DNA from 4 places in the Clostridium carnis genome. Region 2 is predicted to be linked to each of the others. Evidence: riboswitches for the same ligand, from Rfam matches in the RefSeq annotation. Region 2 holds a riboswitch; each other region holds the start of a gene.
The links. A riboswitch is a leader RNA that binds a small molecule or an ion and turns the genes downstream of it on or off. The one in region 2 is predicted to bind S-adenosylmethionine.
Positions count from the first base shown of each region.

Region 1: it holds a riboswitch for S-adenosylmethionine, as region 2 does, so the genes downstream of both, ACYQ1T_RS07945 (Na+/H+ antiporter NhaC family protein) here and metF (methylenetetrahydrofolate reductase [NAD(P)H]) in region 2, are expected to answer to the same signal.
Region 3: it holds a riboswitch for S-adenosylmethionine, as region 2 does, so the genes downstream of both, metK (methionine adenosyltransferase) here and metF (methylenetetrahydrofolate reductase [NAD(P)H]) in region 2, are expected to answer to the same signal.
Region 4: it holds a riboswitch for S-adenosylmethionine, as region 2 does, so the genes downstream of both, ACYQ1T_RS07900 (O-acetylhomoserine aminocarboxypropyltransferase/cysteine synthase family protein) here and metF (methylenetetrahydrofolate reductase [NAD(P)H]) in region 2, are expected to answer to the same signal.

Region 1 covers NZ_BAAHYS010000001.1:1,658,783-1,662,996, forward strand. The annotation lists T-box leader at 1-149, opposite strand, end outside; tRNA gene ACYQ1T_RS07915 (tRNA-Leu) at 305-388, shown strand; tRNA gene ACYQ1T_RS07920 (tRNA-Gly) at 394-468, shown strand; gene ACYQ1T_RS07925 (HNH endonuclease signature motif containing protein) at 575-985, opposite strand; gene ACYQ1T_RS07930 (hypothetical protein) at 1,214-1,888, shown strand; tRNA gene ACYQ1T_RS07935 (tRNA-Gly) at 1,953-2,026, shown strand; tRNA gene ACYQ1T_RS07940 (tRNA-Lys) at 2,032-2,107, shown strand; SAM riboswitch class I at 2,416-2,523, shown strand; gene ACYQ1T_RS07945 (Na+/H+ antiporter NhaC family protein) at 2,613-3,893, shown strand; gene ispF (2-C-methyl-D-erythritol 2,4-cyclodiphosphate synthase) at 4,008-4,214, opposite strand, start outside.
Region 2 covers NZ_BAAHYS010000001.1:2,099,418-2,103,631, reverse strand. The annotation lists gene ACYQ1T_RS10115 (NADH-ubiquinone oxidoreductase-F iron-sulfur binding region domain-containing protein) at 1-380, opposite strand, end outside; gene ACYQ1T_RS10110 (NADH-quinone oxidoreductase subunit NuoE family protein) at 390-860, opposite strand; gene ACYQ1T_RS10105 (DUF1540 domain-containing protein) at 1,121-1,279, opposite strand; gene ACYQ1T_RS10100 (S-ribosylhomocysteine lyase) at 1,355-1,813, opposite strand; gene metF (methylenetetrahydrofolate reductase [NAD(P)H]) at 1,825-2,715, opposite strand; SAM riboswitch class I at 2,793-2,926, opposite strand; gene ACYQ1T_RS10090 (GNAT family N-acetyltransferase) at 2,989-3,522, opposite strand; gene ACYQ1T_RS10085 (MraY family glycosyltransferase) at 3,632-4,214, opposite strand, start outside.
Region 3 covers NZ_BAAHYS010000001.1:1,850,137-1,854,350, forward strand. The annotation lists gene ACYQ1T_RS08890 (hypothetical protein) at 29-523, shown strand; tRNA gene ACYQ1T_RS08895 (tRNA-Tyr) at 705-789, shown strand; tRNA gene ACYQ1T_RS08900 (tRNA-Thr) at 812-886, shown strand; tRNA gene ACYQ1T_RS08905 (tRNA-Tyr) at 893-977, shown strand; tRNA gene ACYQ1T_RS08910 (tRNA-Val) at 990-1,065, shown strand; tRNA gene ACYQ1T_RS08915 (tRNA-Thr) at 1,093-1,167, shown strand; tRNA gene ACYQ1T_RS08920 (tRNA-Tyr) at 1,173-1,257, shown strand; gene tnpA (IS200/IS605 family transposase) at 1,424-1,879, shown strand; SAM riboswitch class I at 2,102-2,206, shown strand; gene metK (methionine adenosyltransferase) at 2,330-3,505, shown strand; gene nagA (N-acetylglucosamine-6-phosphate deacetylase) at 3,661-4,214, opposite strand, start outside.
Region 4 covers NZ_BAAHYS010000001.1:1,651,550-1,655,763, forward strand. The annotation lists gene ACYQ1T_RS07885 (lactate utilization protein) at 1-446, shown strand, start outside; gene ACYQ1T_RS07890 (homoserine dehydrogenase) at 491-1,519, shown strand; gene ACYQ1T_RS07895 (5-formyltetrahydrofolate cyclo-ligase) at 1,565-2,122, shown strand; SAM riboswitch class I at 2,196-2,320, shown strand; gene ACYQ1T_RS07900 (O-acetylhomoserine aminocarboxypropyltransferase/cysteine synthase family protein) at 2,532-3,809, shown strand; gene ACYQ1T_RS07905 (homoserine dehydrogenase) at 3,834-4,214, shown strand, end outside.

The sequences.
Region 1 (4,214 bases), 440 kb from region 2:
TAAAGTAAATATCGTAACGTGATAAAACGGACTTTATTAGAGTCACTCAGAGGGGGTCTTCAACTAATTTCATATAAGAATACTTCCACCAAATGTAATCTCTCTCTGAAAATGAAGTTTTAGTTTACTCTTCTCTTCAACGTGTTTTCATTATTTGTTATTAATTATAATAATATAAAATATTAATGTCAATAAAAGTTGAATTAAATATTCAAAATAAAAGAAATATTATATTACATAACATTGAGAATTTTTATAAATATATTGATTTTTATATAATAACTATTTATAATATAAAGAGTAAGCAGATGTGGCGGAATTGGCAGACGCACTAGACTTAGGATCTAGCGCCATTGGCGTGGGGGTTCGACTCCCTTCATCTGCACCATATTTGCGGAAGTGGCTCAATGGTAGAGCGTCACCTTGCCAAGGTGAATGTTGCGGGTTCGAGTCCCGTCTTTCGCTCCAAAAAATAACACAGTAAAGTACTGTGTTATTTTTTTATTTTAAATATGAATATATATATAGAAAAAAGGCTATCATATAATAGCCCTTTTAAATATAAAGTTAAAATTTAGCTAATATTAATACTATGAAAAAGTCGTTCAAGTTCAAGCTCTTCAAGCATAGTATAAGAATAAAGTTTACCACCCATAAGTGTTTTTATAATTTGTTCTTTAGAGTAACCTTCTTTAAAAAGCTTAAGTTTTTTAATTAATCTTTTTAAAGACGAGTTAGAAATATTTAGAAGTTTTAAAAGTTCCTTCGCAGTATAGTAATCCTTTGGTAGTAAATTAAAAAGCTTGTCTTGAAGTTCAAGCTTATATTTTAAATCAGTTTCTATACAGTGATGTGGACCAGTCTTTCCTCTATGGTGGTAATTACAAAGATATTTATAGTTTAGTTCTATATCGTAGCCACCTTCGTGTTTGTGAACTATATGATGAATATCTGCTGTTGCCCCGCAAATTTCACAGTGGTACAAATTAATGCCTCCTTTATAATATCCTTATATATAATTATAAGGTAAAAATAATTAAAACTCAAACTAATGACTAGTATAGTTTTTTCAGAATATTAAAACTATAAAGTGTTTGGAATTACCTCTTTATAATCCGAAAAAACGCTTGAAACATAGTAATACATACCTTATAATATATTGTATAAGGGATATATTATATTATAGTATTTTATAGAAAGAAAGGTGATAAAGGTGAGACATAATTATGATTCTTTCAACTATTGGGAAAGCTTAATTAATGAAAACAAAACTATAAGAGGGCATATGTTTATGGAAAAACTACCTACTGAAAAAAGCCTTTATATTCACACCCTAGTTTTTTGCAAAAATAATGGTATTAACAATATTTGGAGTTATTTCCCAGATGAAAATACACTTTTAGGATATATTCAATATTCATTTTTACAAGAAGCTTTTTACAAATGGATATATGGAAAAGAAAGAATGGTTGTTAAAATACCAAATGTACCAGTTGAAAAAATAATAGAAGATGGCGAAGCCAATGGAAAAATTACAAAAGAAGAATCTGAAAATATGAGAAAGCATTTACAAATGCTTAGAGCGTGTTGGGGATTACCAAGAGAGAAGCTTATAAGACAATTAAATAAATTTTCTAGAGATTTCAATAGAACTTGGTATGGAGATAATAGAGAATTTTTATATTTAAAAATATTTAGTACAGCGGAAGAACTTGGAGAGTTTGTTATAAATTCTAGTTATATGACTACTTCAGAAAGTGAATTTTCTGAAAAAACAGGAACGAGCATAGCATTATGGAAAGACATATGTAGAGATTCAGTTAAAAATAGAAGAAAAGGCGAGCAATTTAGAGATATTTTGCTAAAATCTTTAACAGAAATAATATAATTTTTAAAAATCTTATTGACAGTAATTAAAATAGTAAGTATAATAATTACTGTAAATAAGATTTGCGGGTGTAGCTCAATGGTAGAGCCCTTGCCTTCCAAGCAAGTTACGTGAGTTCGATTCTCATCACCCGCTCCATTTATGCGTTATTAGCTCAGTTGGTAGAGCACCTGACTCTTAATCAGGGTGTCCCGGGTTCGAATCCCTGATGACGCACCAAAAAGAGATTAACTTAAGTTAATCTCTTTTTTTATAGATAAATATTAATTAAATAAAAAAGAAAAAGTACCATATGGTACTTTTTAAAACATAAGGAGTTTGGGATTGGGACTTGGGGAATCCTATATTAAATTATTGGCTATATTTTTAATTTTTATACATAAATAAAAATTAAAATTTAAGATTTATTTTTCTAGAGTAGTAAATTATAAAAAAGATAAAAAGAGTCTTTTGTAAGAGGAATAATTTAGGCGTTGACATAATAATAGTATGTTGATAATATAATAATGTAAAATTAAAAAAATGATATCTTATCAAGAGTGGTGGAGGGACTGGCCCGTTGAAACCCAGCAACCAAAAACAATCATTAGTTTTTATGGTGCTAAATCCTGCAGGTTTATCCTGATAGATAAGAGGCGTATTATATACTTTTTTAAACTTGTAATTAATAGCTTCTGATTTTATCAGAAGCTTTTTTTACTTTAAAAATTAGGAGGATAGAATTATGAAAAATAAGGGAAGTGCTTTAGCATTGTTACCTTTAGGCGTATTTATAATAGTATATTTAGGTGTGTCGGTAATAGCAAAAGATTTTTATGCAGTTTCTGTTGTTGTACCATTTCTAGCAGCTACTTTAACAGCACTAATTATGAATACTAAAGTAAAGTTTGAAGAAAAAATAGAAATATTTTGTAAAGGGGCTGGAAATTCTAATATTTTATTAATGATACTTATATTTATTTTAGCAGGAGCCTTTGCACAGGTAGCAAAAGATATGGGAGCTGTTGAATCAACAGTAAATTTAGGATTAACATTATTACCTAGTAGCTTATTAATACCTGGGATATTTATTATAGCTTGCTTTATAGCATTATCAGTAGGAACATCTATGGGAACTATAGTTGCATTAGTACCAATTGCTGTTGGGATTGCAGATAGAACAGGAATAGTTATACCTTTAGCAGTTGGAGCAGTTGTAAGTGGTGCTATGTTCGGGGATAATCTATCAATAATATCTGATACTACAATTGCAGCAACTAGAACCCAAGGTTGTGAAATGAAAGATAAATTTAAAATGAATTTTATAATTGTTTTACCAGCAGCTATTATTACTGCGACTTTATTGTTCTTTTTAACTAAAGATTCAAGTGTAACAACTATAGAGGTTATGGAATTTAGTATAGTAAAAATAATACCATATATAGCCGTTATAGCATCAGCTTTAGCAGGAGTTAATGTTATACTAGTTTTACTAGGTGGAATATTTATATCAAGTATTATAGGTATAGCTTATGGGAGTTTTGATATAATAGGATTATTTTCATCAATATCAAATGGTATAGCAGGAATGAGTGAACTTATAATAATATCCTTATTAATTGCAGGTACAATAGAATTAATAAAGTTTAATGGTGGAATTGAATTTATATTAAATAAGGGATTAAAGAAATTTAAAAGTAAAAAGGGAGCAGAATTTGGAATTGCAACGTTAGTAAGCTTAGTAGATGTATGTACAGCAAATAATACTGTAGCTATAGTAACGGTTGGACCAATTGCAAAAGATATATCAAATGAGTTTGAACTTGAGCCTAAAAGAGTAGCAGGTATTATGGACATGTTTTCTTGTGTATTTCAAGGTATAATTCCATATGGAGCTCAATTAATTTCTGCAGCAGGGTTAGCTGCAATTTCGCCTTTTGCAATAATGAAGTATTTGTTTTATCCTTACTTAATGGGGATTTGTGCAATAATAGCGATAAATTGGCACTGGAGAAAAAGAAAATAGTAATATAGCAATATTAAAATAAAGTGGTTATGTATATAAATTAATTAAAGACATAACCACTTTATTATTTTAGTTAAGATAAAGTTAAATAACTAGTATAAAAGAGTATAGGAGTTATTTTGATATTAATAAACAAATGCTTTGAGAGGAAATTCCTTCGCCTGCTCCTGTAAAGCCAAGACCTTCTTCAGTAGTTGCTTTTACATTTATTTGATTTATATTAATATTTAATGCACTTGAGATATTTTCTCTCATATTTTGTATATAAGGAGACATTTTAGGTTTTTGTGCAATAATTGTTGAGTCAATATTATTTATTAA
Region 2 (4,214 bases):
TTATATAATAGTCTTTCTACTATTTGTCCATTTATTATATGATTCTTTATTATTTCACTAATATCTTCTTCTGCAACTTTTACATAAAATACTTTATCAGGTAATATTTCTATTACTGGTCCTTGAGCACAAAAGCCAAAGCACCCAGTCATTATAACTTTTATTTTATCTTGCAACTTATTACTATTTATTTCATCATTAAAAGCTTTAAATATTAAATCACTTTTAGAAGCTTTACATCCTGGTCCTCCACATACTAATATATGTCTTTCTACATTTTTGGTATTTATAAACTTATCTGCATTTTTTCTTATTTCTATAGTTTTACTACACTTATCTTTTATTTTTAATAAACTCTCAAAATCTACAATACGTTCCATATTCAATAGTTACTCCTTATACTCTTTTAAAAGCTTTCCTACTTGTTCTCTTGTGAAATATCCATATGATTTTTCATTTACTAATACAACTGGAGCTATTGCACAAGAACCAACACATCTTAATGTATCTAAAGTAAATAATCCATCTTCTGTTGTTTCTCCTTCCTTTATCTTTAGAGTTTTCTTAAATTCATCTAATATATCTCCTGCTCCTTTAACAAAGCACGCTGTTCCTGTACATACACTAATTACATATTTTCCTTTTGGTTTTGTTGTGAAATAAGAGTAAAATTTTATAACTCCATATACCTTTGATACTGGAATATTAAGTTTATCTGCAATAAACTCTTGAACTTCTCTTCCTAAATACCCATATAGACCTTGTGCATGATGTAAAATAGCTATTAAGGCACTCTCTTCATACTTTTGATTTTTAATAAACTCTTCTAACTCCTTAAACTTCTCACATTTATTTTCCACTTCTCCACCCCTTTATATATTGAATATTCTGAACTTTTTAACCGTCGTATATTATTTAAAAATCTAATCTTTAAAATTATTTACTTATTTTAAAATATAAACTTTACTTCATAAATTTATATTATTAAAATTTACAAATATTCTTATATTAATAAAAAATTCTATAAATATTTTTAAATTTAAAATATTTATTTAAGTAGTATTACTTTTATAAATAAAAATAAGGCTATTAGTTAAATTAAAACTAATAGCCTTATTTTTTACTTTAATACAAATGAAGTACAATCTGTACATTCTATCATTGTAGGATTTTGTTCATGTGTTCCTACTTGAATTACTTGTAATGTACAATAATTTTCTGAACAATCATGATGCTTACAGTTATTTATTGTGCATTTTATACTTGTATTCTTAGCCATAATAAACACCTCCTATTTCACTTTTCAAAAATAGTATGTGTATTTTAGCTTTATTTTATCCACTAAATAATATTTCTATTTATCACCATATATATTTAATGAAAATCCTTTTTCTAAAACTTCTTTTGCATATTCTTTTGCTCCAAATAATGATAAATCTTTATAGTTTCCACATTGTATTTCATTAGCTGCTGGTATTTCACTAGCCTTTAATACAGCTTTTAATGCATTTTCTAAAGCAAATTTCACTTCTGCAGCTGTCTTATCTCCCCACATACTTAAATAGAAACCTGTTCTACATCCCATAGGTGATAAGTCTATTATTCCATCTATATTATTTCTAAGCTCATGTGCTAATAAATGTTCAAGGCCATGCATTCCAGCTGTCCCAAATGCTTCCTTATTTGGTTGTAAAAATCTAACATCAAATTTACATACAGTATCGCCTTTTTCACCAGTTAAAACACAGCACTTTCTTATATATGGAGCCTTAACTATTCTATGATCTAATTCAAAACTTTCAACCTTTTCCATATCTTTTCCTCCTAGACTATTAGCTTTTCTTCATTTATTGATTTTACTATAGTAGATATACTCTTTGTTATTCTTCTTGCAACGTATGGATTGTTCATTGTATATAAATGTATTCCATCTACACCTGAAGAAATTAAATCTACCATTTGCTCTACTGCATAAGCAATGCCAGCATCTCTTAACGCTTCGCTATTATGCTCATACTTACTCATTATCTTCATAAATTTATTTGGAATTTTTGCCCCACACAAGGATACTATTCTTTCTATTTGCTTTGTATTAATTACAGGCATAATCCCAGCCTGTATTTTAGCTTTTATGTTATTTTTTTCTTTTAGTTCTAAAAAATCATAAAAATAATTATTATCAAAAAACAACTGAGATATAAAATGGCTTGCTCCAGCTTCTTCTTTTAATTTTAAATTTAATATATCCTTATTTAAATCTCTACATTCTATATGTCCCTCTGGATAACATGCTCCAACTATATTAAATCCACCAAAGTCTTTTATATGACCTATAAGATCACTTGCAAATCTAAAATCACTTTTTATCTCATTTGAAATAGGTATATCTCCTCTTAATGCAAGAATATTTTCTATACCTTCCTTTTTTAATTCCCCAAGTAAATAATCTATTTCTATTTTACTAGAACTAATACAAGTTAAATGTGCTAAAGATTCAATTCCATATTTATTTTTAATTAAAGATGAAAGTTCACAAGTCCTATTTTGAGATAAACTTCCACCGGCTCCATAAGTTACACTAATAAAATCTGGTTTTAAATCTTTTAACTCTTCTAATGTATCATAAATAACCTCAATTTTCGAGGTTGATTTAGGTGGAAAAACCTCAAATGAAAAAACTAATTCCTTTTTTTTAAATAATTCATTAATATTCACTATAATAGCCCCCTTTAAAAATAAAAAAAGTACCAAAAGGATAACCTTTAGGTACTTAAACATCGCCTATAAAATTAACCTTATCTTTCAACTTAAAAAGTTGCAGGATTTAGCACCGAACTAATATTTAAGTAAATCAATTATATAATTACTTTTAATTCTCGGTTGCTGGGTTTCACAGGGCCAGTCCCTCCACCACTCTTGATAAGAAATATTCTTTTTTTATAATTATATGTTATTATGATAATTTTGTAAACACTCTTTAGTTAACTTTTACCATTTAAAGTTTTCTTTAAATAATGCCATTACAATTTCATCGTGATATTTTCCATTTCTATAAATTTCTTTTTTTAATATTCCTTCTTCTATAAAACCTATTTTTTTATAACAAGCAATAGCTCTTTTATTAAAACTAAATACATTAAGTTTTATTTTTTCCATATTTACTTCTTCAAATATAAACTTAATTAAAACCTTTAAAGCATCTGTACCATATCCTTTTCCCCAATATGCTTTATCTCCAATCATAATTCCTATTGTACAATTTCTATTTTTTATATTTGTATTGTTTATACTACATCCACCAATATACTTCCCTGTTTCTAAATCTTCAATTGCAAAATCATATGTTAAGTCGCTACTTGCATCTCTGCTTTTTATCCATTCTGATTCTTTCCACTTAGTAATTGGGAATGGTGTATCAATAACTAATAACTTTTTTGTTTCTTCATCATTTATAAATTCTGTTGCTCTATCAATATCTTCTTCTTTATAAGCTCTTAATTTAACTAAATTACCTTTATACATTTATATCGCCCCCAAACTAATTTTATAAATTTTACCATTTATTTTTTATTTAGTCAATTCCGTATATTATATAAAATAAAGACCAAGTAGAAATTTTTCTACTTGGTCTTTACTTCTTAATTAATAATAATACTATTGAAACTGCACTAAATGCTATGCTAAGTATATTTATATATGTTACAACTTGCTTTGGACTAAAACCTTTTGCTTCTAATCTATAATGTATTTGACTTCTATCTGCTTGATATACAGGTTTTCCTTCTGAAAACCTCTTAATAATTACAAATATATTATCAAAAATAGGTACAGCTAAAGCAAGTATTGGAATAAATAAACTCATAATCGTAGCTTGCTTAAATGCTCCATCTAAAGCAATTATGCTTAATATAAACCCTAAAAAGTTTGCACCTGAATCTCCCATAAATATTTTAGCTGGATATTTATTATACATTAAAAAACCTATGGTAACTCCGGCTACTATTAATGACATTATAACTGATTCAGTTTGATCAAGTATAATGGCTGCACCTGCAAACGTTATTGCTGATATAAAGGATAATCCACCAGCCAATCCATCCATTCCATCTGACCAGTTCATAACTGTAGTAACTCCAAATATCCATGTTATTGTTAATAAAAATTGTAACCAAGCATTTAAATTTATATATACCCCAGTAAATGGATTTGTAAAT
Region 3 (4,214 bases), 250 kb from region 2:
AATGAATTAATAAAAAGGAGGAGATTATATGAGAAAAGTTTTAATATATATATCTGTAGTAATTGTAAGTGCAAGTATCCCTATATATACATTATTGTTTTGGGAACCTTTAAAGGATAATGATATAAAAGAAGAATTTAGTAAAATAGAAATAATAAAAGAAGTTAATGAAAAAAATAAGAATTCAATAGCAGTTATAAATGAATCTAAAGGTATTATAGAAAATTCAAAAGAAGAGATTGTTCAGGTATTAAATGAAGTTGATAAATTTAAAATAAACTTCGAAGAGATAACAAGAGAAATAACAAAAGAAGAGCGTATAAAAATAAATAATTTACTTAATAAACTATCAGCTGTTGATATAATAAAAGTTAATGATTTATTTAAAAATGGAGAAAATAAGAATGCTATAAAAGAAGGAATGTTATTGCTTAAGAAAAGGATGTCTAGCAATGATTATGAAGAATTTAAAGAGATACTTAGTAAATATCTAAAGTTTAAAGAAATAGATATAGAAATATGATAAAATTCAATTGGTAGCATTAAAACGAAGAAAACAAAAGAAAAATAAAGTATAACAAGAATAAACTTATGTAAAGGTATAAAAAGCAACTTGAAATTAATATGCTTTGAATATATACTAATCATTGTCAGTCAGACAGATATAGTTGATTGGCAAAGAAAACTAATGAAAAGTTAAAAATGGGAGAGTTCCCGAGTGGCCAAAGGGGGCAGACTGTAAATCTGTTACGTTTCGTTTCGATGGTTCGAATCCGTCCTCCCCCACCATTATTTAACTTTTTAATAATATGCTGGCATGGCTCAACGGTAGAGCAGCTGACTTGTAATCAGCAGGTTGTAGGTTCGATTCCTATTGCCAGCTCCATAAAATGGGGGAGTTCCCGAGTGGCCAAAGGGGGCAGACTGTAAATCTGTTACGTTTCGTTTCGATGGTTCGAATCCGTCCTCCCCCACCATTTTATATTTAAGGGCGCATAGCTCAGCTGGGAGAGCATCTGCCTTACAAGCAGAGGGTCACAGGTTCGATCCCTGTTGTGCCCACCACTTAAATAATTAACAAAAGAATAATATGCTGGCATGGCTCAACGGTAGAGCAGCTGACTTGTAATCAGCAGGTTGTAGGTTCGATTCCTATTGCCAGCTCCAAGAATGGGGGAGTTCCCGAGTGGCCAAAGGGGGCAGACTGTAAATCTGTTACGTTTCGTTTCGATGGTTCGAATCCGTCCTCCCCCACCACAAAAGCAAGAAATATTTCTTGCTTTTTATTTTTGTTTAATGAAAACCACCTGCTATGCAGGTGAGTTCCGAAAAGCTTTAGCGGTCAGTAGGAAATAAAAACCTCCTTTGGTATAATTAAACTAGGTTCGACAGCCAAATTTAATAACCAAAGGAGGCATCCGTAATGGATAGTAATAGTTTATCACATACAAAATGGAATTGTAAATATCATATAGTATTCGCGCCTAAGTATAGGAGGAAAGAGCTATATGGAGAAAAGAAAAAAGAAATAGGTAAAATATTAAGACAGTTATGTGAGTGGAAAGGTGTAACTATAATCGAGGCGCATGTATGCGTTGATCATATACATATGTTGGTTGAGATACCACCAAAGATGAGTGTATCAGGCTTTGTAGGATTTTTAAAAGGAAAAAGTAGTCTTATGATTTTTGAAAGATTTGCAAACTTGAAGTATAAGTATGGAAATAGACATTTTTGGTGTCGTGGATTTTATGTGGATACAGTAGGAAGAAATAGAAAGGCAATTGAAGAATATATAAGAAATCAAGAAAAAGAAGATATGATTTCAGATCAAATAAGTATGAAAGAATATATGGACCCTTTTAAGGGTAGCAAGTAACATAGTATGCGGCTGGCGAACCAATTTAAGCGCCTTAAGGCGCAATGCAGGTAAGAGGCCCTTATAGGGCTTAGGAAATACCACCAGCTAAGCTGGTGGATTTTTATTTATAATACTTTAAACCATACATTTCTATTAAATAAAAGCTAATAATTTTATAAAATATAGTTGACCAATATTATAAAAGTTGTTATAATCTAAATCATGAAAATTTGATATTAGTTCTTATCCAGAGAGGCGGAGGGAAAAGGGCCCTATGAAACCCGGCAACCTGTGATTATCACAAAGGTGCCAATTCCAGCAAAATGTAATTTTGCAAGATAAGAAAGAGTATGACTTAGTATAGTCTCTTCTTATCGAAGAGGCTTTTTTTATTATCTATATAGAATATACTTTTATAAATTTTTAATATAGGATTAATATCAAATAAATTGAAAGGAGAATGTTAAAATGAGAAGACTTTTTACATCAGAATCAGTTACAGAAGGACATCCAGATAAAATTTGCGATCAAATTTCAGATGCAGTACTAGATAGTATACTAGAAAAAGATCCAAGCGCTAGAGTAGCTTGTGAAACAGCAGTTACAACTGGAATGGTATTAGTTATGGGAGAAATCTCAACTAATTGTTACATAGATATTCCAAAAGTTGTTAGAGAAACAATTAAGGGAATTGGCTATGATAGAGCTAAATTTGGTTTCGATTGTGATACATGTTCAGTATTAACTTCAATAGATGAACAATCAAGAGATATTGCTATGGGTGTTGATGAAGCATTAGAATCAAGAGAAGGAAATAAAGATAATGTTGAAGCAGTAGGGGCTGGAGATCAAGGTATGATGTTTGGCTTTGCTACTAATGAAACTGAAGAATTTATGCCATTACCAATAGCTATGGCTCATAGATTATCAAGAAGATTATCAGAAGTTAGAAAGAATGGAACTTTATCATATTTAAGACCAGATGGAAAGACTCAAGTTACAGTTGAATATGATGATAATAAGGTAATAAGAATTGATGCTATTGTAATATCAACTCAACATGGAGAAGAAGTTACACAAGAGCAAATAAGAAAAGATTTAATGGAACATGTTATAAAAGCAGTAGTTCCAGCTGAATTATTAGATGATAATACTAAGTATTATATTAACCCAACAGGAAGATTTGTAGTTGGTGGCCCACAAGGGGATTCAGGTTTAACAGGAAGAAAAATAATAGTTGATACTTATGGTGGATATGGAAGACACGGTGGTGGTGCTTTTTCAGGTAAAGATCCAACTAAGGTTGATAGATCAGCAGCTTATGCAGCTAGATGGGTTGCTAAGAATTTAGTAGCAGCTGGAGTTGCTGATAAATTAGAAATTCAATTAGCATATGCAATTGGAGTTGCTAAGCCTGTATCAATAGAAGTAGAAACATTTGGAACTGGTAAAAAGACAGAAGAGGAAATAGTTTCTATAGTAGAAAAGACTTTTGACTTAAGACCAGGTGCTATTATAAGAGATTTAGAATTAAGAAGACCTATATACAAACAAACAGCAGCTTATGGACATTTTGGAAGAAATGATTTAAACCTTCCATGGGAACAATTAAATAAAGTTGAAGAAATAAAGAAACATCTTTAATTAAATAAGATATTATTAAAGTAATATAATAAATTTATTTAATTATAAATAATAAGAATAAGCCACTTGTAATAAAAATTTATTTACAAGTGGCTTATTTTAATGACTTATAAATTATTAAAATTCAGAATAATAAAATGTTTAGTAATTTTATATTATTTTTCTGAATGAACTACCTTCCCGGAAACTATTACTTTCTTAACATTTATGTTTTCATCAAATAATACTAAGTCAGCATCAAAACCTTCTTTAATAAGGCCTTTTTTAGTTTCAACCTTACAGTGTCTTGCTCCATTAAATGTAGCCATTTTAACTACTTCGTATAAAGGATATCCAACATTTTTATAGACATTTCTAATTGCTTTATCTAAAGTAAGAACAGATCCGGCTAAGCTACCAGTAGTTAATCTTGCTGCACCATCAGATACAACAACATCTTGACCTCCTAAAGAATACATACCATCTGGCATACTACATGCCATCATAGCATCAGTTACAAGAAGAACCTTATCAGTAGTCTTTTGATTATAAGCTATTCTTAATGATGGGTATGATATATGAATTCCATCTGAAATAGTTTCTGTAGTTATTTCACTATCAAATATTGCACCAACAACTCCTGGTTCTCTATGAGCAAATGGAGTCATAGCGTTAAAAAGGTGTGTTGAGTGACAACATCCACATTTAATTCCTTCCATAGCTTCTGCAT
Region 4 (4,214 bases), 450 kb from region 2:
ATACAATAAGAAATGGTAATTATAATTTTTATGACAGATATCAAGATTTACCTTTTGTAGAAATAGTAGAAATAATGAGACAATCCATGGTTGCAGATTATTTAATTACTAGTACAAATGCAGTTACTGAAGCTGGAGAACTTGTTAATATGGATTGTTCAGGTAACAGGGCAGCGGGAATGATATTTGGACCCAAAAAGGTTATTGTAGTTGTAGGTGCAAATAAAATGGTTAAAGATATGGATGAAGCTTTAGATAGAATAAAAAGAGTAGCAATAATGAATGCTAAAAGAATAAATCATAAGACACCGTGTGCAGAAAGTGGAGTATGTGAGGATTGCTTTGTAAAGGGAAGAGTTTGTAATTATTTATCAGTAGTAAATAATGGCGCAAAATTTCCAGGTAGATTTACAGTAATTGTAGTTGGAGATGAAGTTGGATATTAAAAAATAGTATATAATAAACTTATAGAAATTGGGGAGGAGTTATTATGGATGTAGCTATAATAGGCTTTGGTGGTGTAGGGCAAGCTTTTATAAGTTTATTATGTAAAAAACGAGATTATTTAAAAAATAAAAATATTGAATTAAATATTAAATATATAATTCATAAAAGTGGTGGGCTTTACAACAAATATGGCATAGATATAGAGGATTTAGAAAAATTTTTAAAAGAAGGAAATTTGTTAAGTGAGTACTGTGGATATATAAAAAAAGATATCAACATAAATAATATAATAAAAAATAAAGATGTGGATATTTTAATAGAAGTAACAACTACTAATATAAAGGATGGAGAACCAGGGCTAACACATATAAAATTAGCACTTGAAAACTCTATAAATGTAGTAACAGGTAATAAAGGGCCAATTATATTAAAATATAATGAGTTAAAGGAAATTGCCTTAAAAAATAATGTTCATTTAGGAATAGGATGTACTACGGGAGGAGCTTTACCATCTATTAATGGTGGGATTTTTGATATTGCAGGAAGTGAGCTAATTTCTATAGAAGGAATATTAAATGGAACTAGCAATTATATACTTACACAAATGTATAAAAATAATATAAGTTATAAAAAAGCTTTAGAAGATGCTCAAAAATTAGGTATTGCAGAATTAGATTCTAGCTTAGATATAAGTGGATTTGATACAGCATGTAAAATAATAATATTAGGAAATATTTTAATGGGGGCATCATTAAACCTTAATAATATAGATATACAAGGAATTGAAAATATAACTATTGATGATGTAATAAGAGAAAAATCAAATAAGAGAAAAATAAAATTAATAGGAAAAGTATATAGTGAAAACAATATTATTAAAGGATACGTAAAGCCTGTTATAATAGATAGTAAACATCCATTATATTTTGTAGATGATAAAAATAAAGGTGTATTTTATTCTACAGATACATTAGGTGACATATCTATAATAGGTGGAGCTTCGGGAACTATTAATGCGGCAGCAGCAATATTTAGAGATATTATAAATATAATTAATGGGATATCGTATTAATATAAATTAGGATATTTAAGAATATAGTTTGTGGAGGTAAAATATATGGTTGCTAATAATAAAGTTAAAATAAGAAAAGAAGTATTAAAAGTAAGAGCTTTAATGAAAAAAGAAGAGAAAAAAATTAAAGATGAAATTATTTTTAATAAACTAATAGAAAGTAAAATATATATAAATAGCAAAAATATATTTACGTATATTAGTACAGAAGATGAAATAGACACAAAAAGATTCATAGAGTATGCACTTAAAGATAATAAGAAAATTTTTGTTCCTAAAATAATAAGGGAAACAAGAGATATGAAGGCTATAGAAATAAAGAGTTTAAATGAATTGGAAAAAGGTGTTATGGGGATTTTAGAACCAATAACATTTGAAGGTGAGATAAAAAAGGAAGGTATAGATATAATAATAGTTCCTGGAGCTGTATTTGATAAAGAGGGAAATAGAATAGGATATGGTGGGGGATATTATGATAAATTTCTTCTTAGTATATCTGAGAAGAAAAATAAAATTGCAGTTGCATATAGCTTTCAAGTATTAGATAAAATAAAAAATGAACCACACGATATTAAAGTAGATTATATTATATCTGAAAAATAAATAAAAATTCTAAGAAAAGTGTTGCATAAATATAGAAAAAATGTATAATAATTATATAATTAAATAAAACTAACTTTTATTAAGAATGGTGGAGGGACTGGCCCTATGAAGCCTAGCAACCTATTAGGAGATTGATTAAAGTATCAATTATATTTATGTGGTGCTAAATCCTGCAAGTGAAAGCTTGAAAGATAAAATGTTTAAAGTAATAAAACTATTGCTTAGAATTAGGTTTCTTAAGTTGCTTCTTATATAATAAGAGGCAACTTTTTTATTCTTTAAGAAATTATATTTACAGACTAATTGTGGATAAGTATAACATGTTAAGAAATATAAGTGATTTGATTTAAAGAATAAAAATAAATTAAGTTAACTTAACAGAAAGTAAAAATAAAAGGGGGCAATTAAAATGACAAAACAATGGGGCAAGGATACAATATGTATTCAAGGTGGATATTCTCCAAAGGAAGGAGAACCAAGGGTTTTACCAATATTTCAGACAACTACCTATAAGTATGAAGATCCAGATCACTTAAAAGATTTATTTAATTTAGAAGCAGTGGGGCATTTATATAGCAGAATATCAAATCCAACTGTATGTGCTTTAGAAGATAAATTTGCACAAATACAGGGGGGGATTGGAGCAGTAGCAACTGCATCAGGTCAGGCAGCCATATTATATTCAATATTAAATATTTGTAAGGTTGGGGATCATATTATATCTACATCAACTTTATATGGGGGAACTGTTAATTTATTTACTGTTAATTTAAAAAGAATGGGTATAGATGTAACTTTTGTTGATCCAGAAGCTGATGTAGAGGAAATATTATCAAAAGCAAATAAAAACACTAAATTAATCTATGGAGAAACAATAGGAAATCCAGGACTTAATATATTAGATTTTGATAAGTTTGCAAAAATAGCATCTAAATTAAAGATTCCATTTATAGTAGATAATACTTTAGGAACTCCTTATCTTTGTAATCCCTTTGAGCATGGGGTAAATATAATTGTACATTCTACAACAAAGTATTCAGATGGACACGCTCAAACTATTGGTGGAATTGTTGTAGATGGTGGAAATTTTAATTGGAGTAATGGAAAATTTCAAGATTTTGTAGAGCCAGATCCAAGTTATCATGGAATATGCTATGTAGAGACTTTTAAAGAGGGAGCATATATAAATAAATTAAGAGTAACCTTAGGTAGAGATTTAGGTGCATGTCAAAGTCCATTTAATGCTTATTTAACTAATTTAGGTTTAGAAACATTACATTTAAGGATGGAAAGACATTCTCAAAATGCTTTAAAGCTTGCTAAATGGTTACAAGATAATCCGAAGGTAAGTTGGGTTAACTATCCTTATCTTGAGAATAGCAAAGAGTATGAAAAGGCAAAAAAATACCTTAAGGGTGGCGCAAGTGGAATTTTAACTTTCGGAATAAAAGGGGATATAGAAGATGCTACAAAGTTTACTAAAGCTTTAAATTTAGTATCATTAGTAGTTACGTTAGGTGATGCTAGAAGTAGTATTTTACATCCAGCAACAACAACACATAGCCAACTATCAGAAGAAGAACAAAAAGCAAGTGGTGTAACAGCAGATATGTTAAGAGTTTCAGTTGGAATAGAAGGAATAGATGATATAATAGAAGATTTTGAAAATGCATTTAAGGTAATATAGAATTAACTATAAGAGGGGGATATTATGACTAAAATAGCTGTTATGGGGTATGGAGTTGTAGGGACAGGGTTAGTTGAGATAATTGATAAGAATAGAGAAAGTAATAATAAAGATATAATAATAACAAGTATATTAGTTAAGAATATAGAAAAGCATAAAGATAAAAAACATAATAATATTTTAACTGTAGATATAGAAGAGCTATTTTCTAAGGAAAGTGATATAGTCATTGAAGTTATTGGAGGGCTACATCCAGCTTATGAGTATGTAAAAAGAGCGTTGAATTATAAAAAACATGTTATTACAGCAAATAAGGATTTAATAGCAGAATATGGAGAGGAGCTTTTTAAAGTAGCAGAAGAAAGTGAAGTTACAATAAAGTTTGAAGCTGCTGTAGGTGGAGGA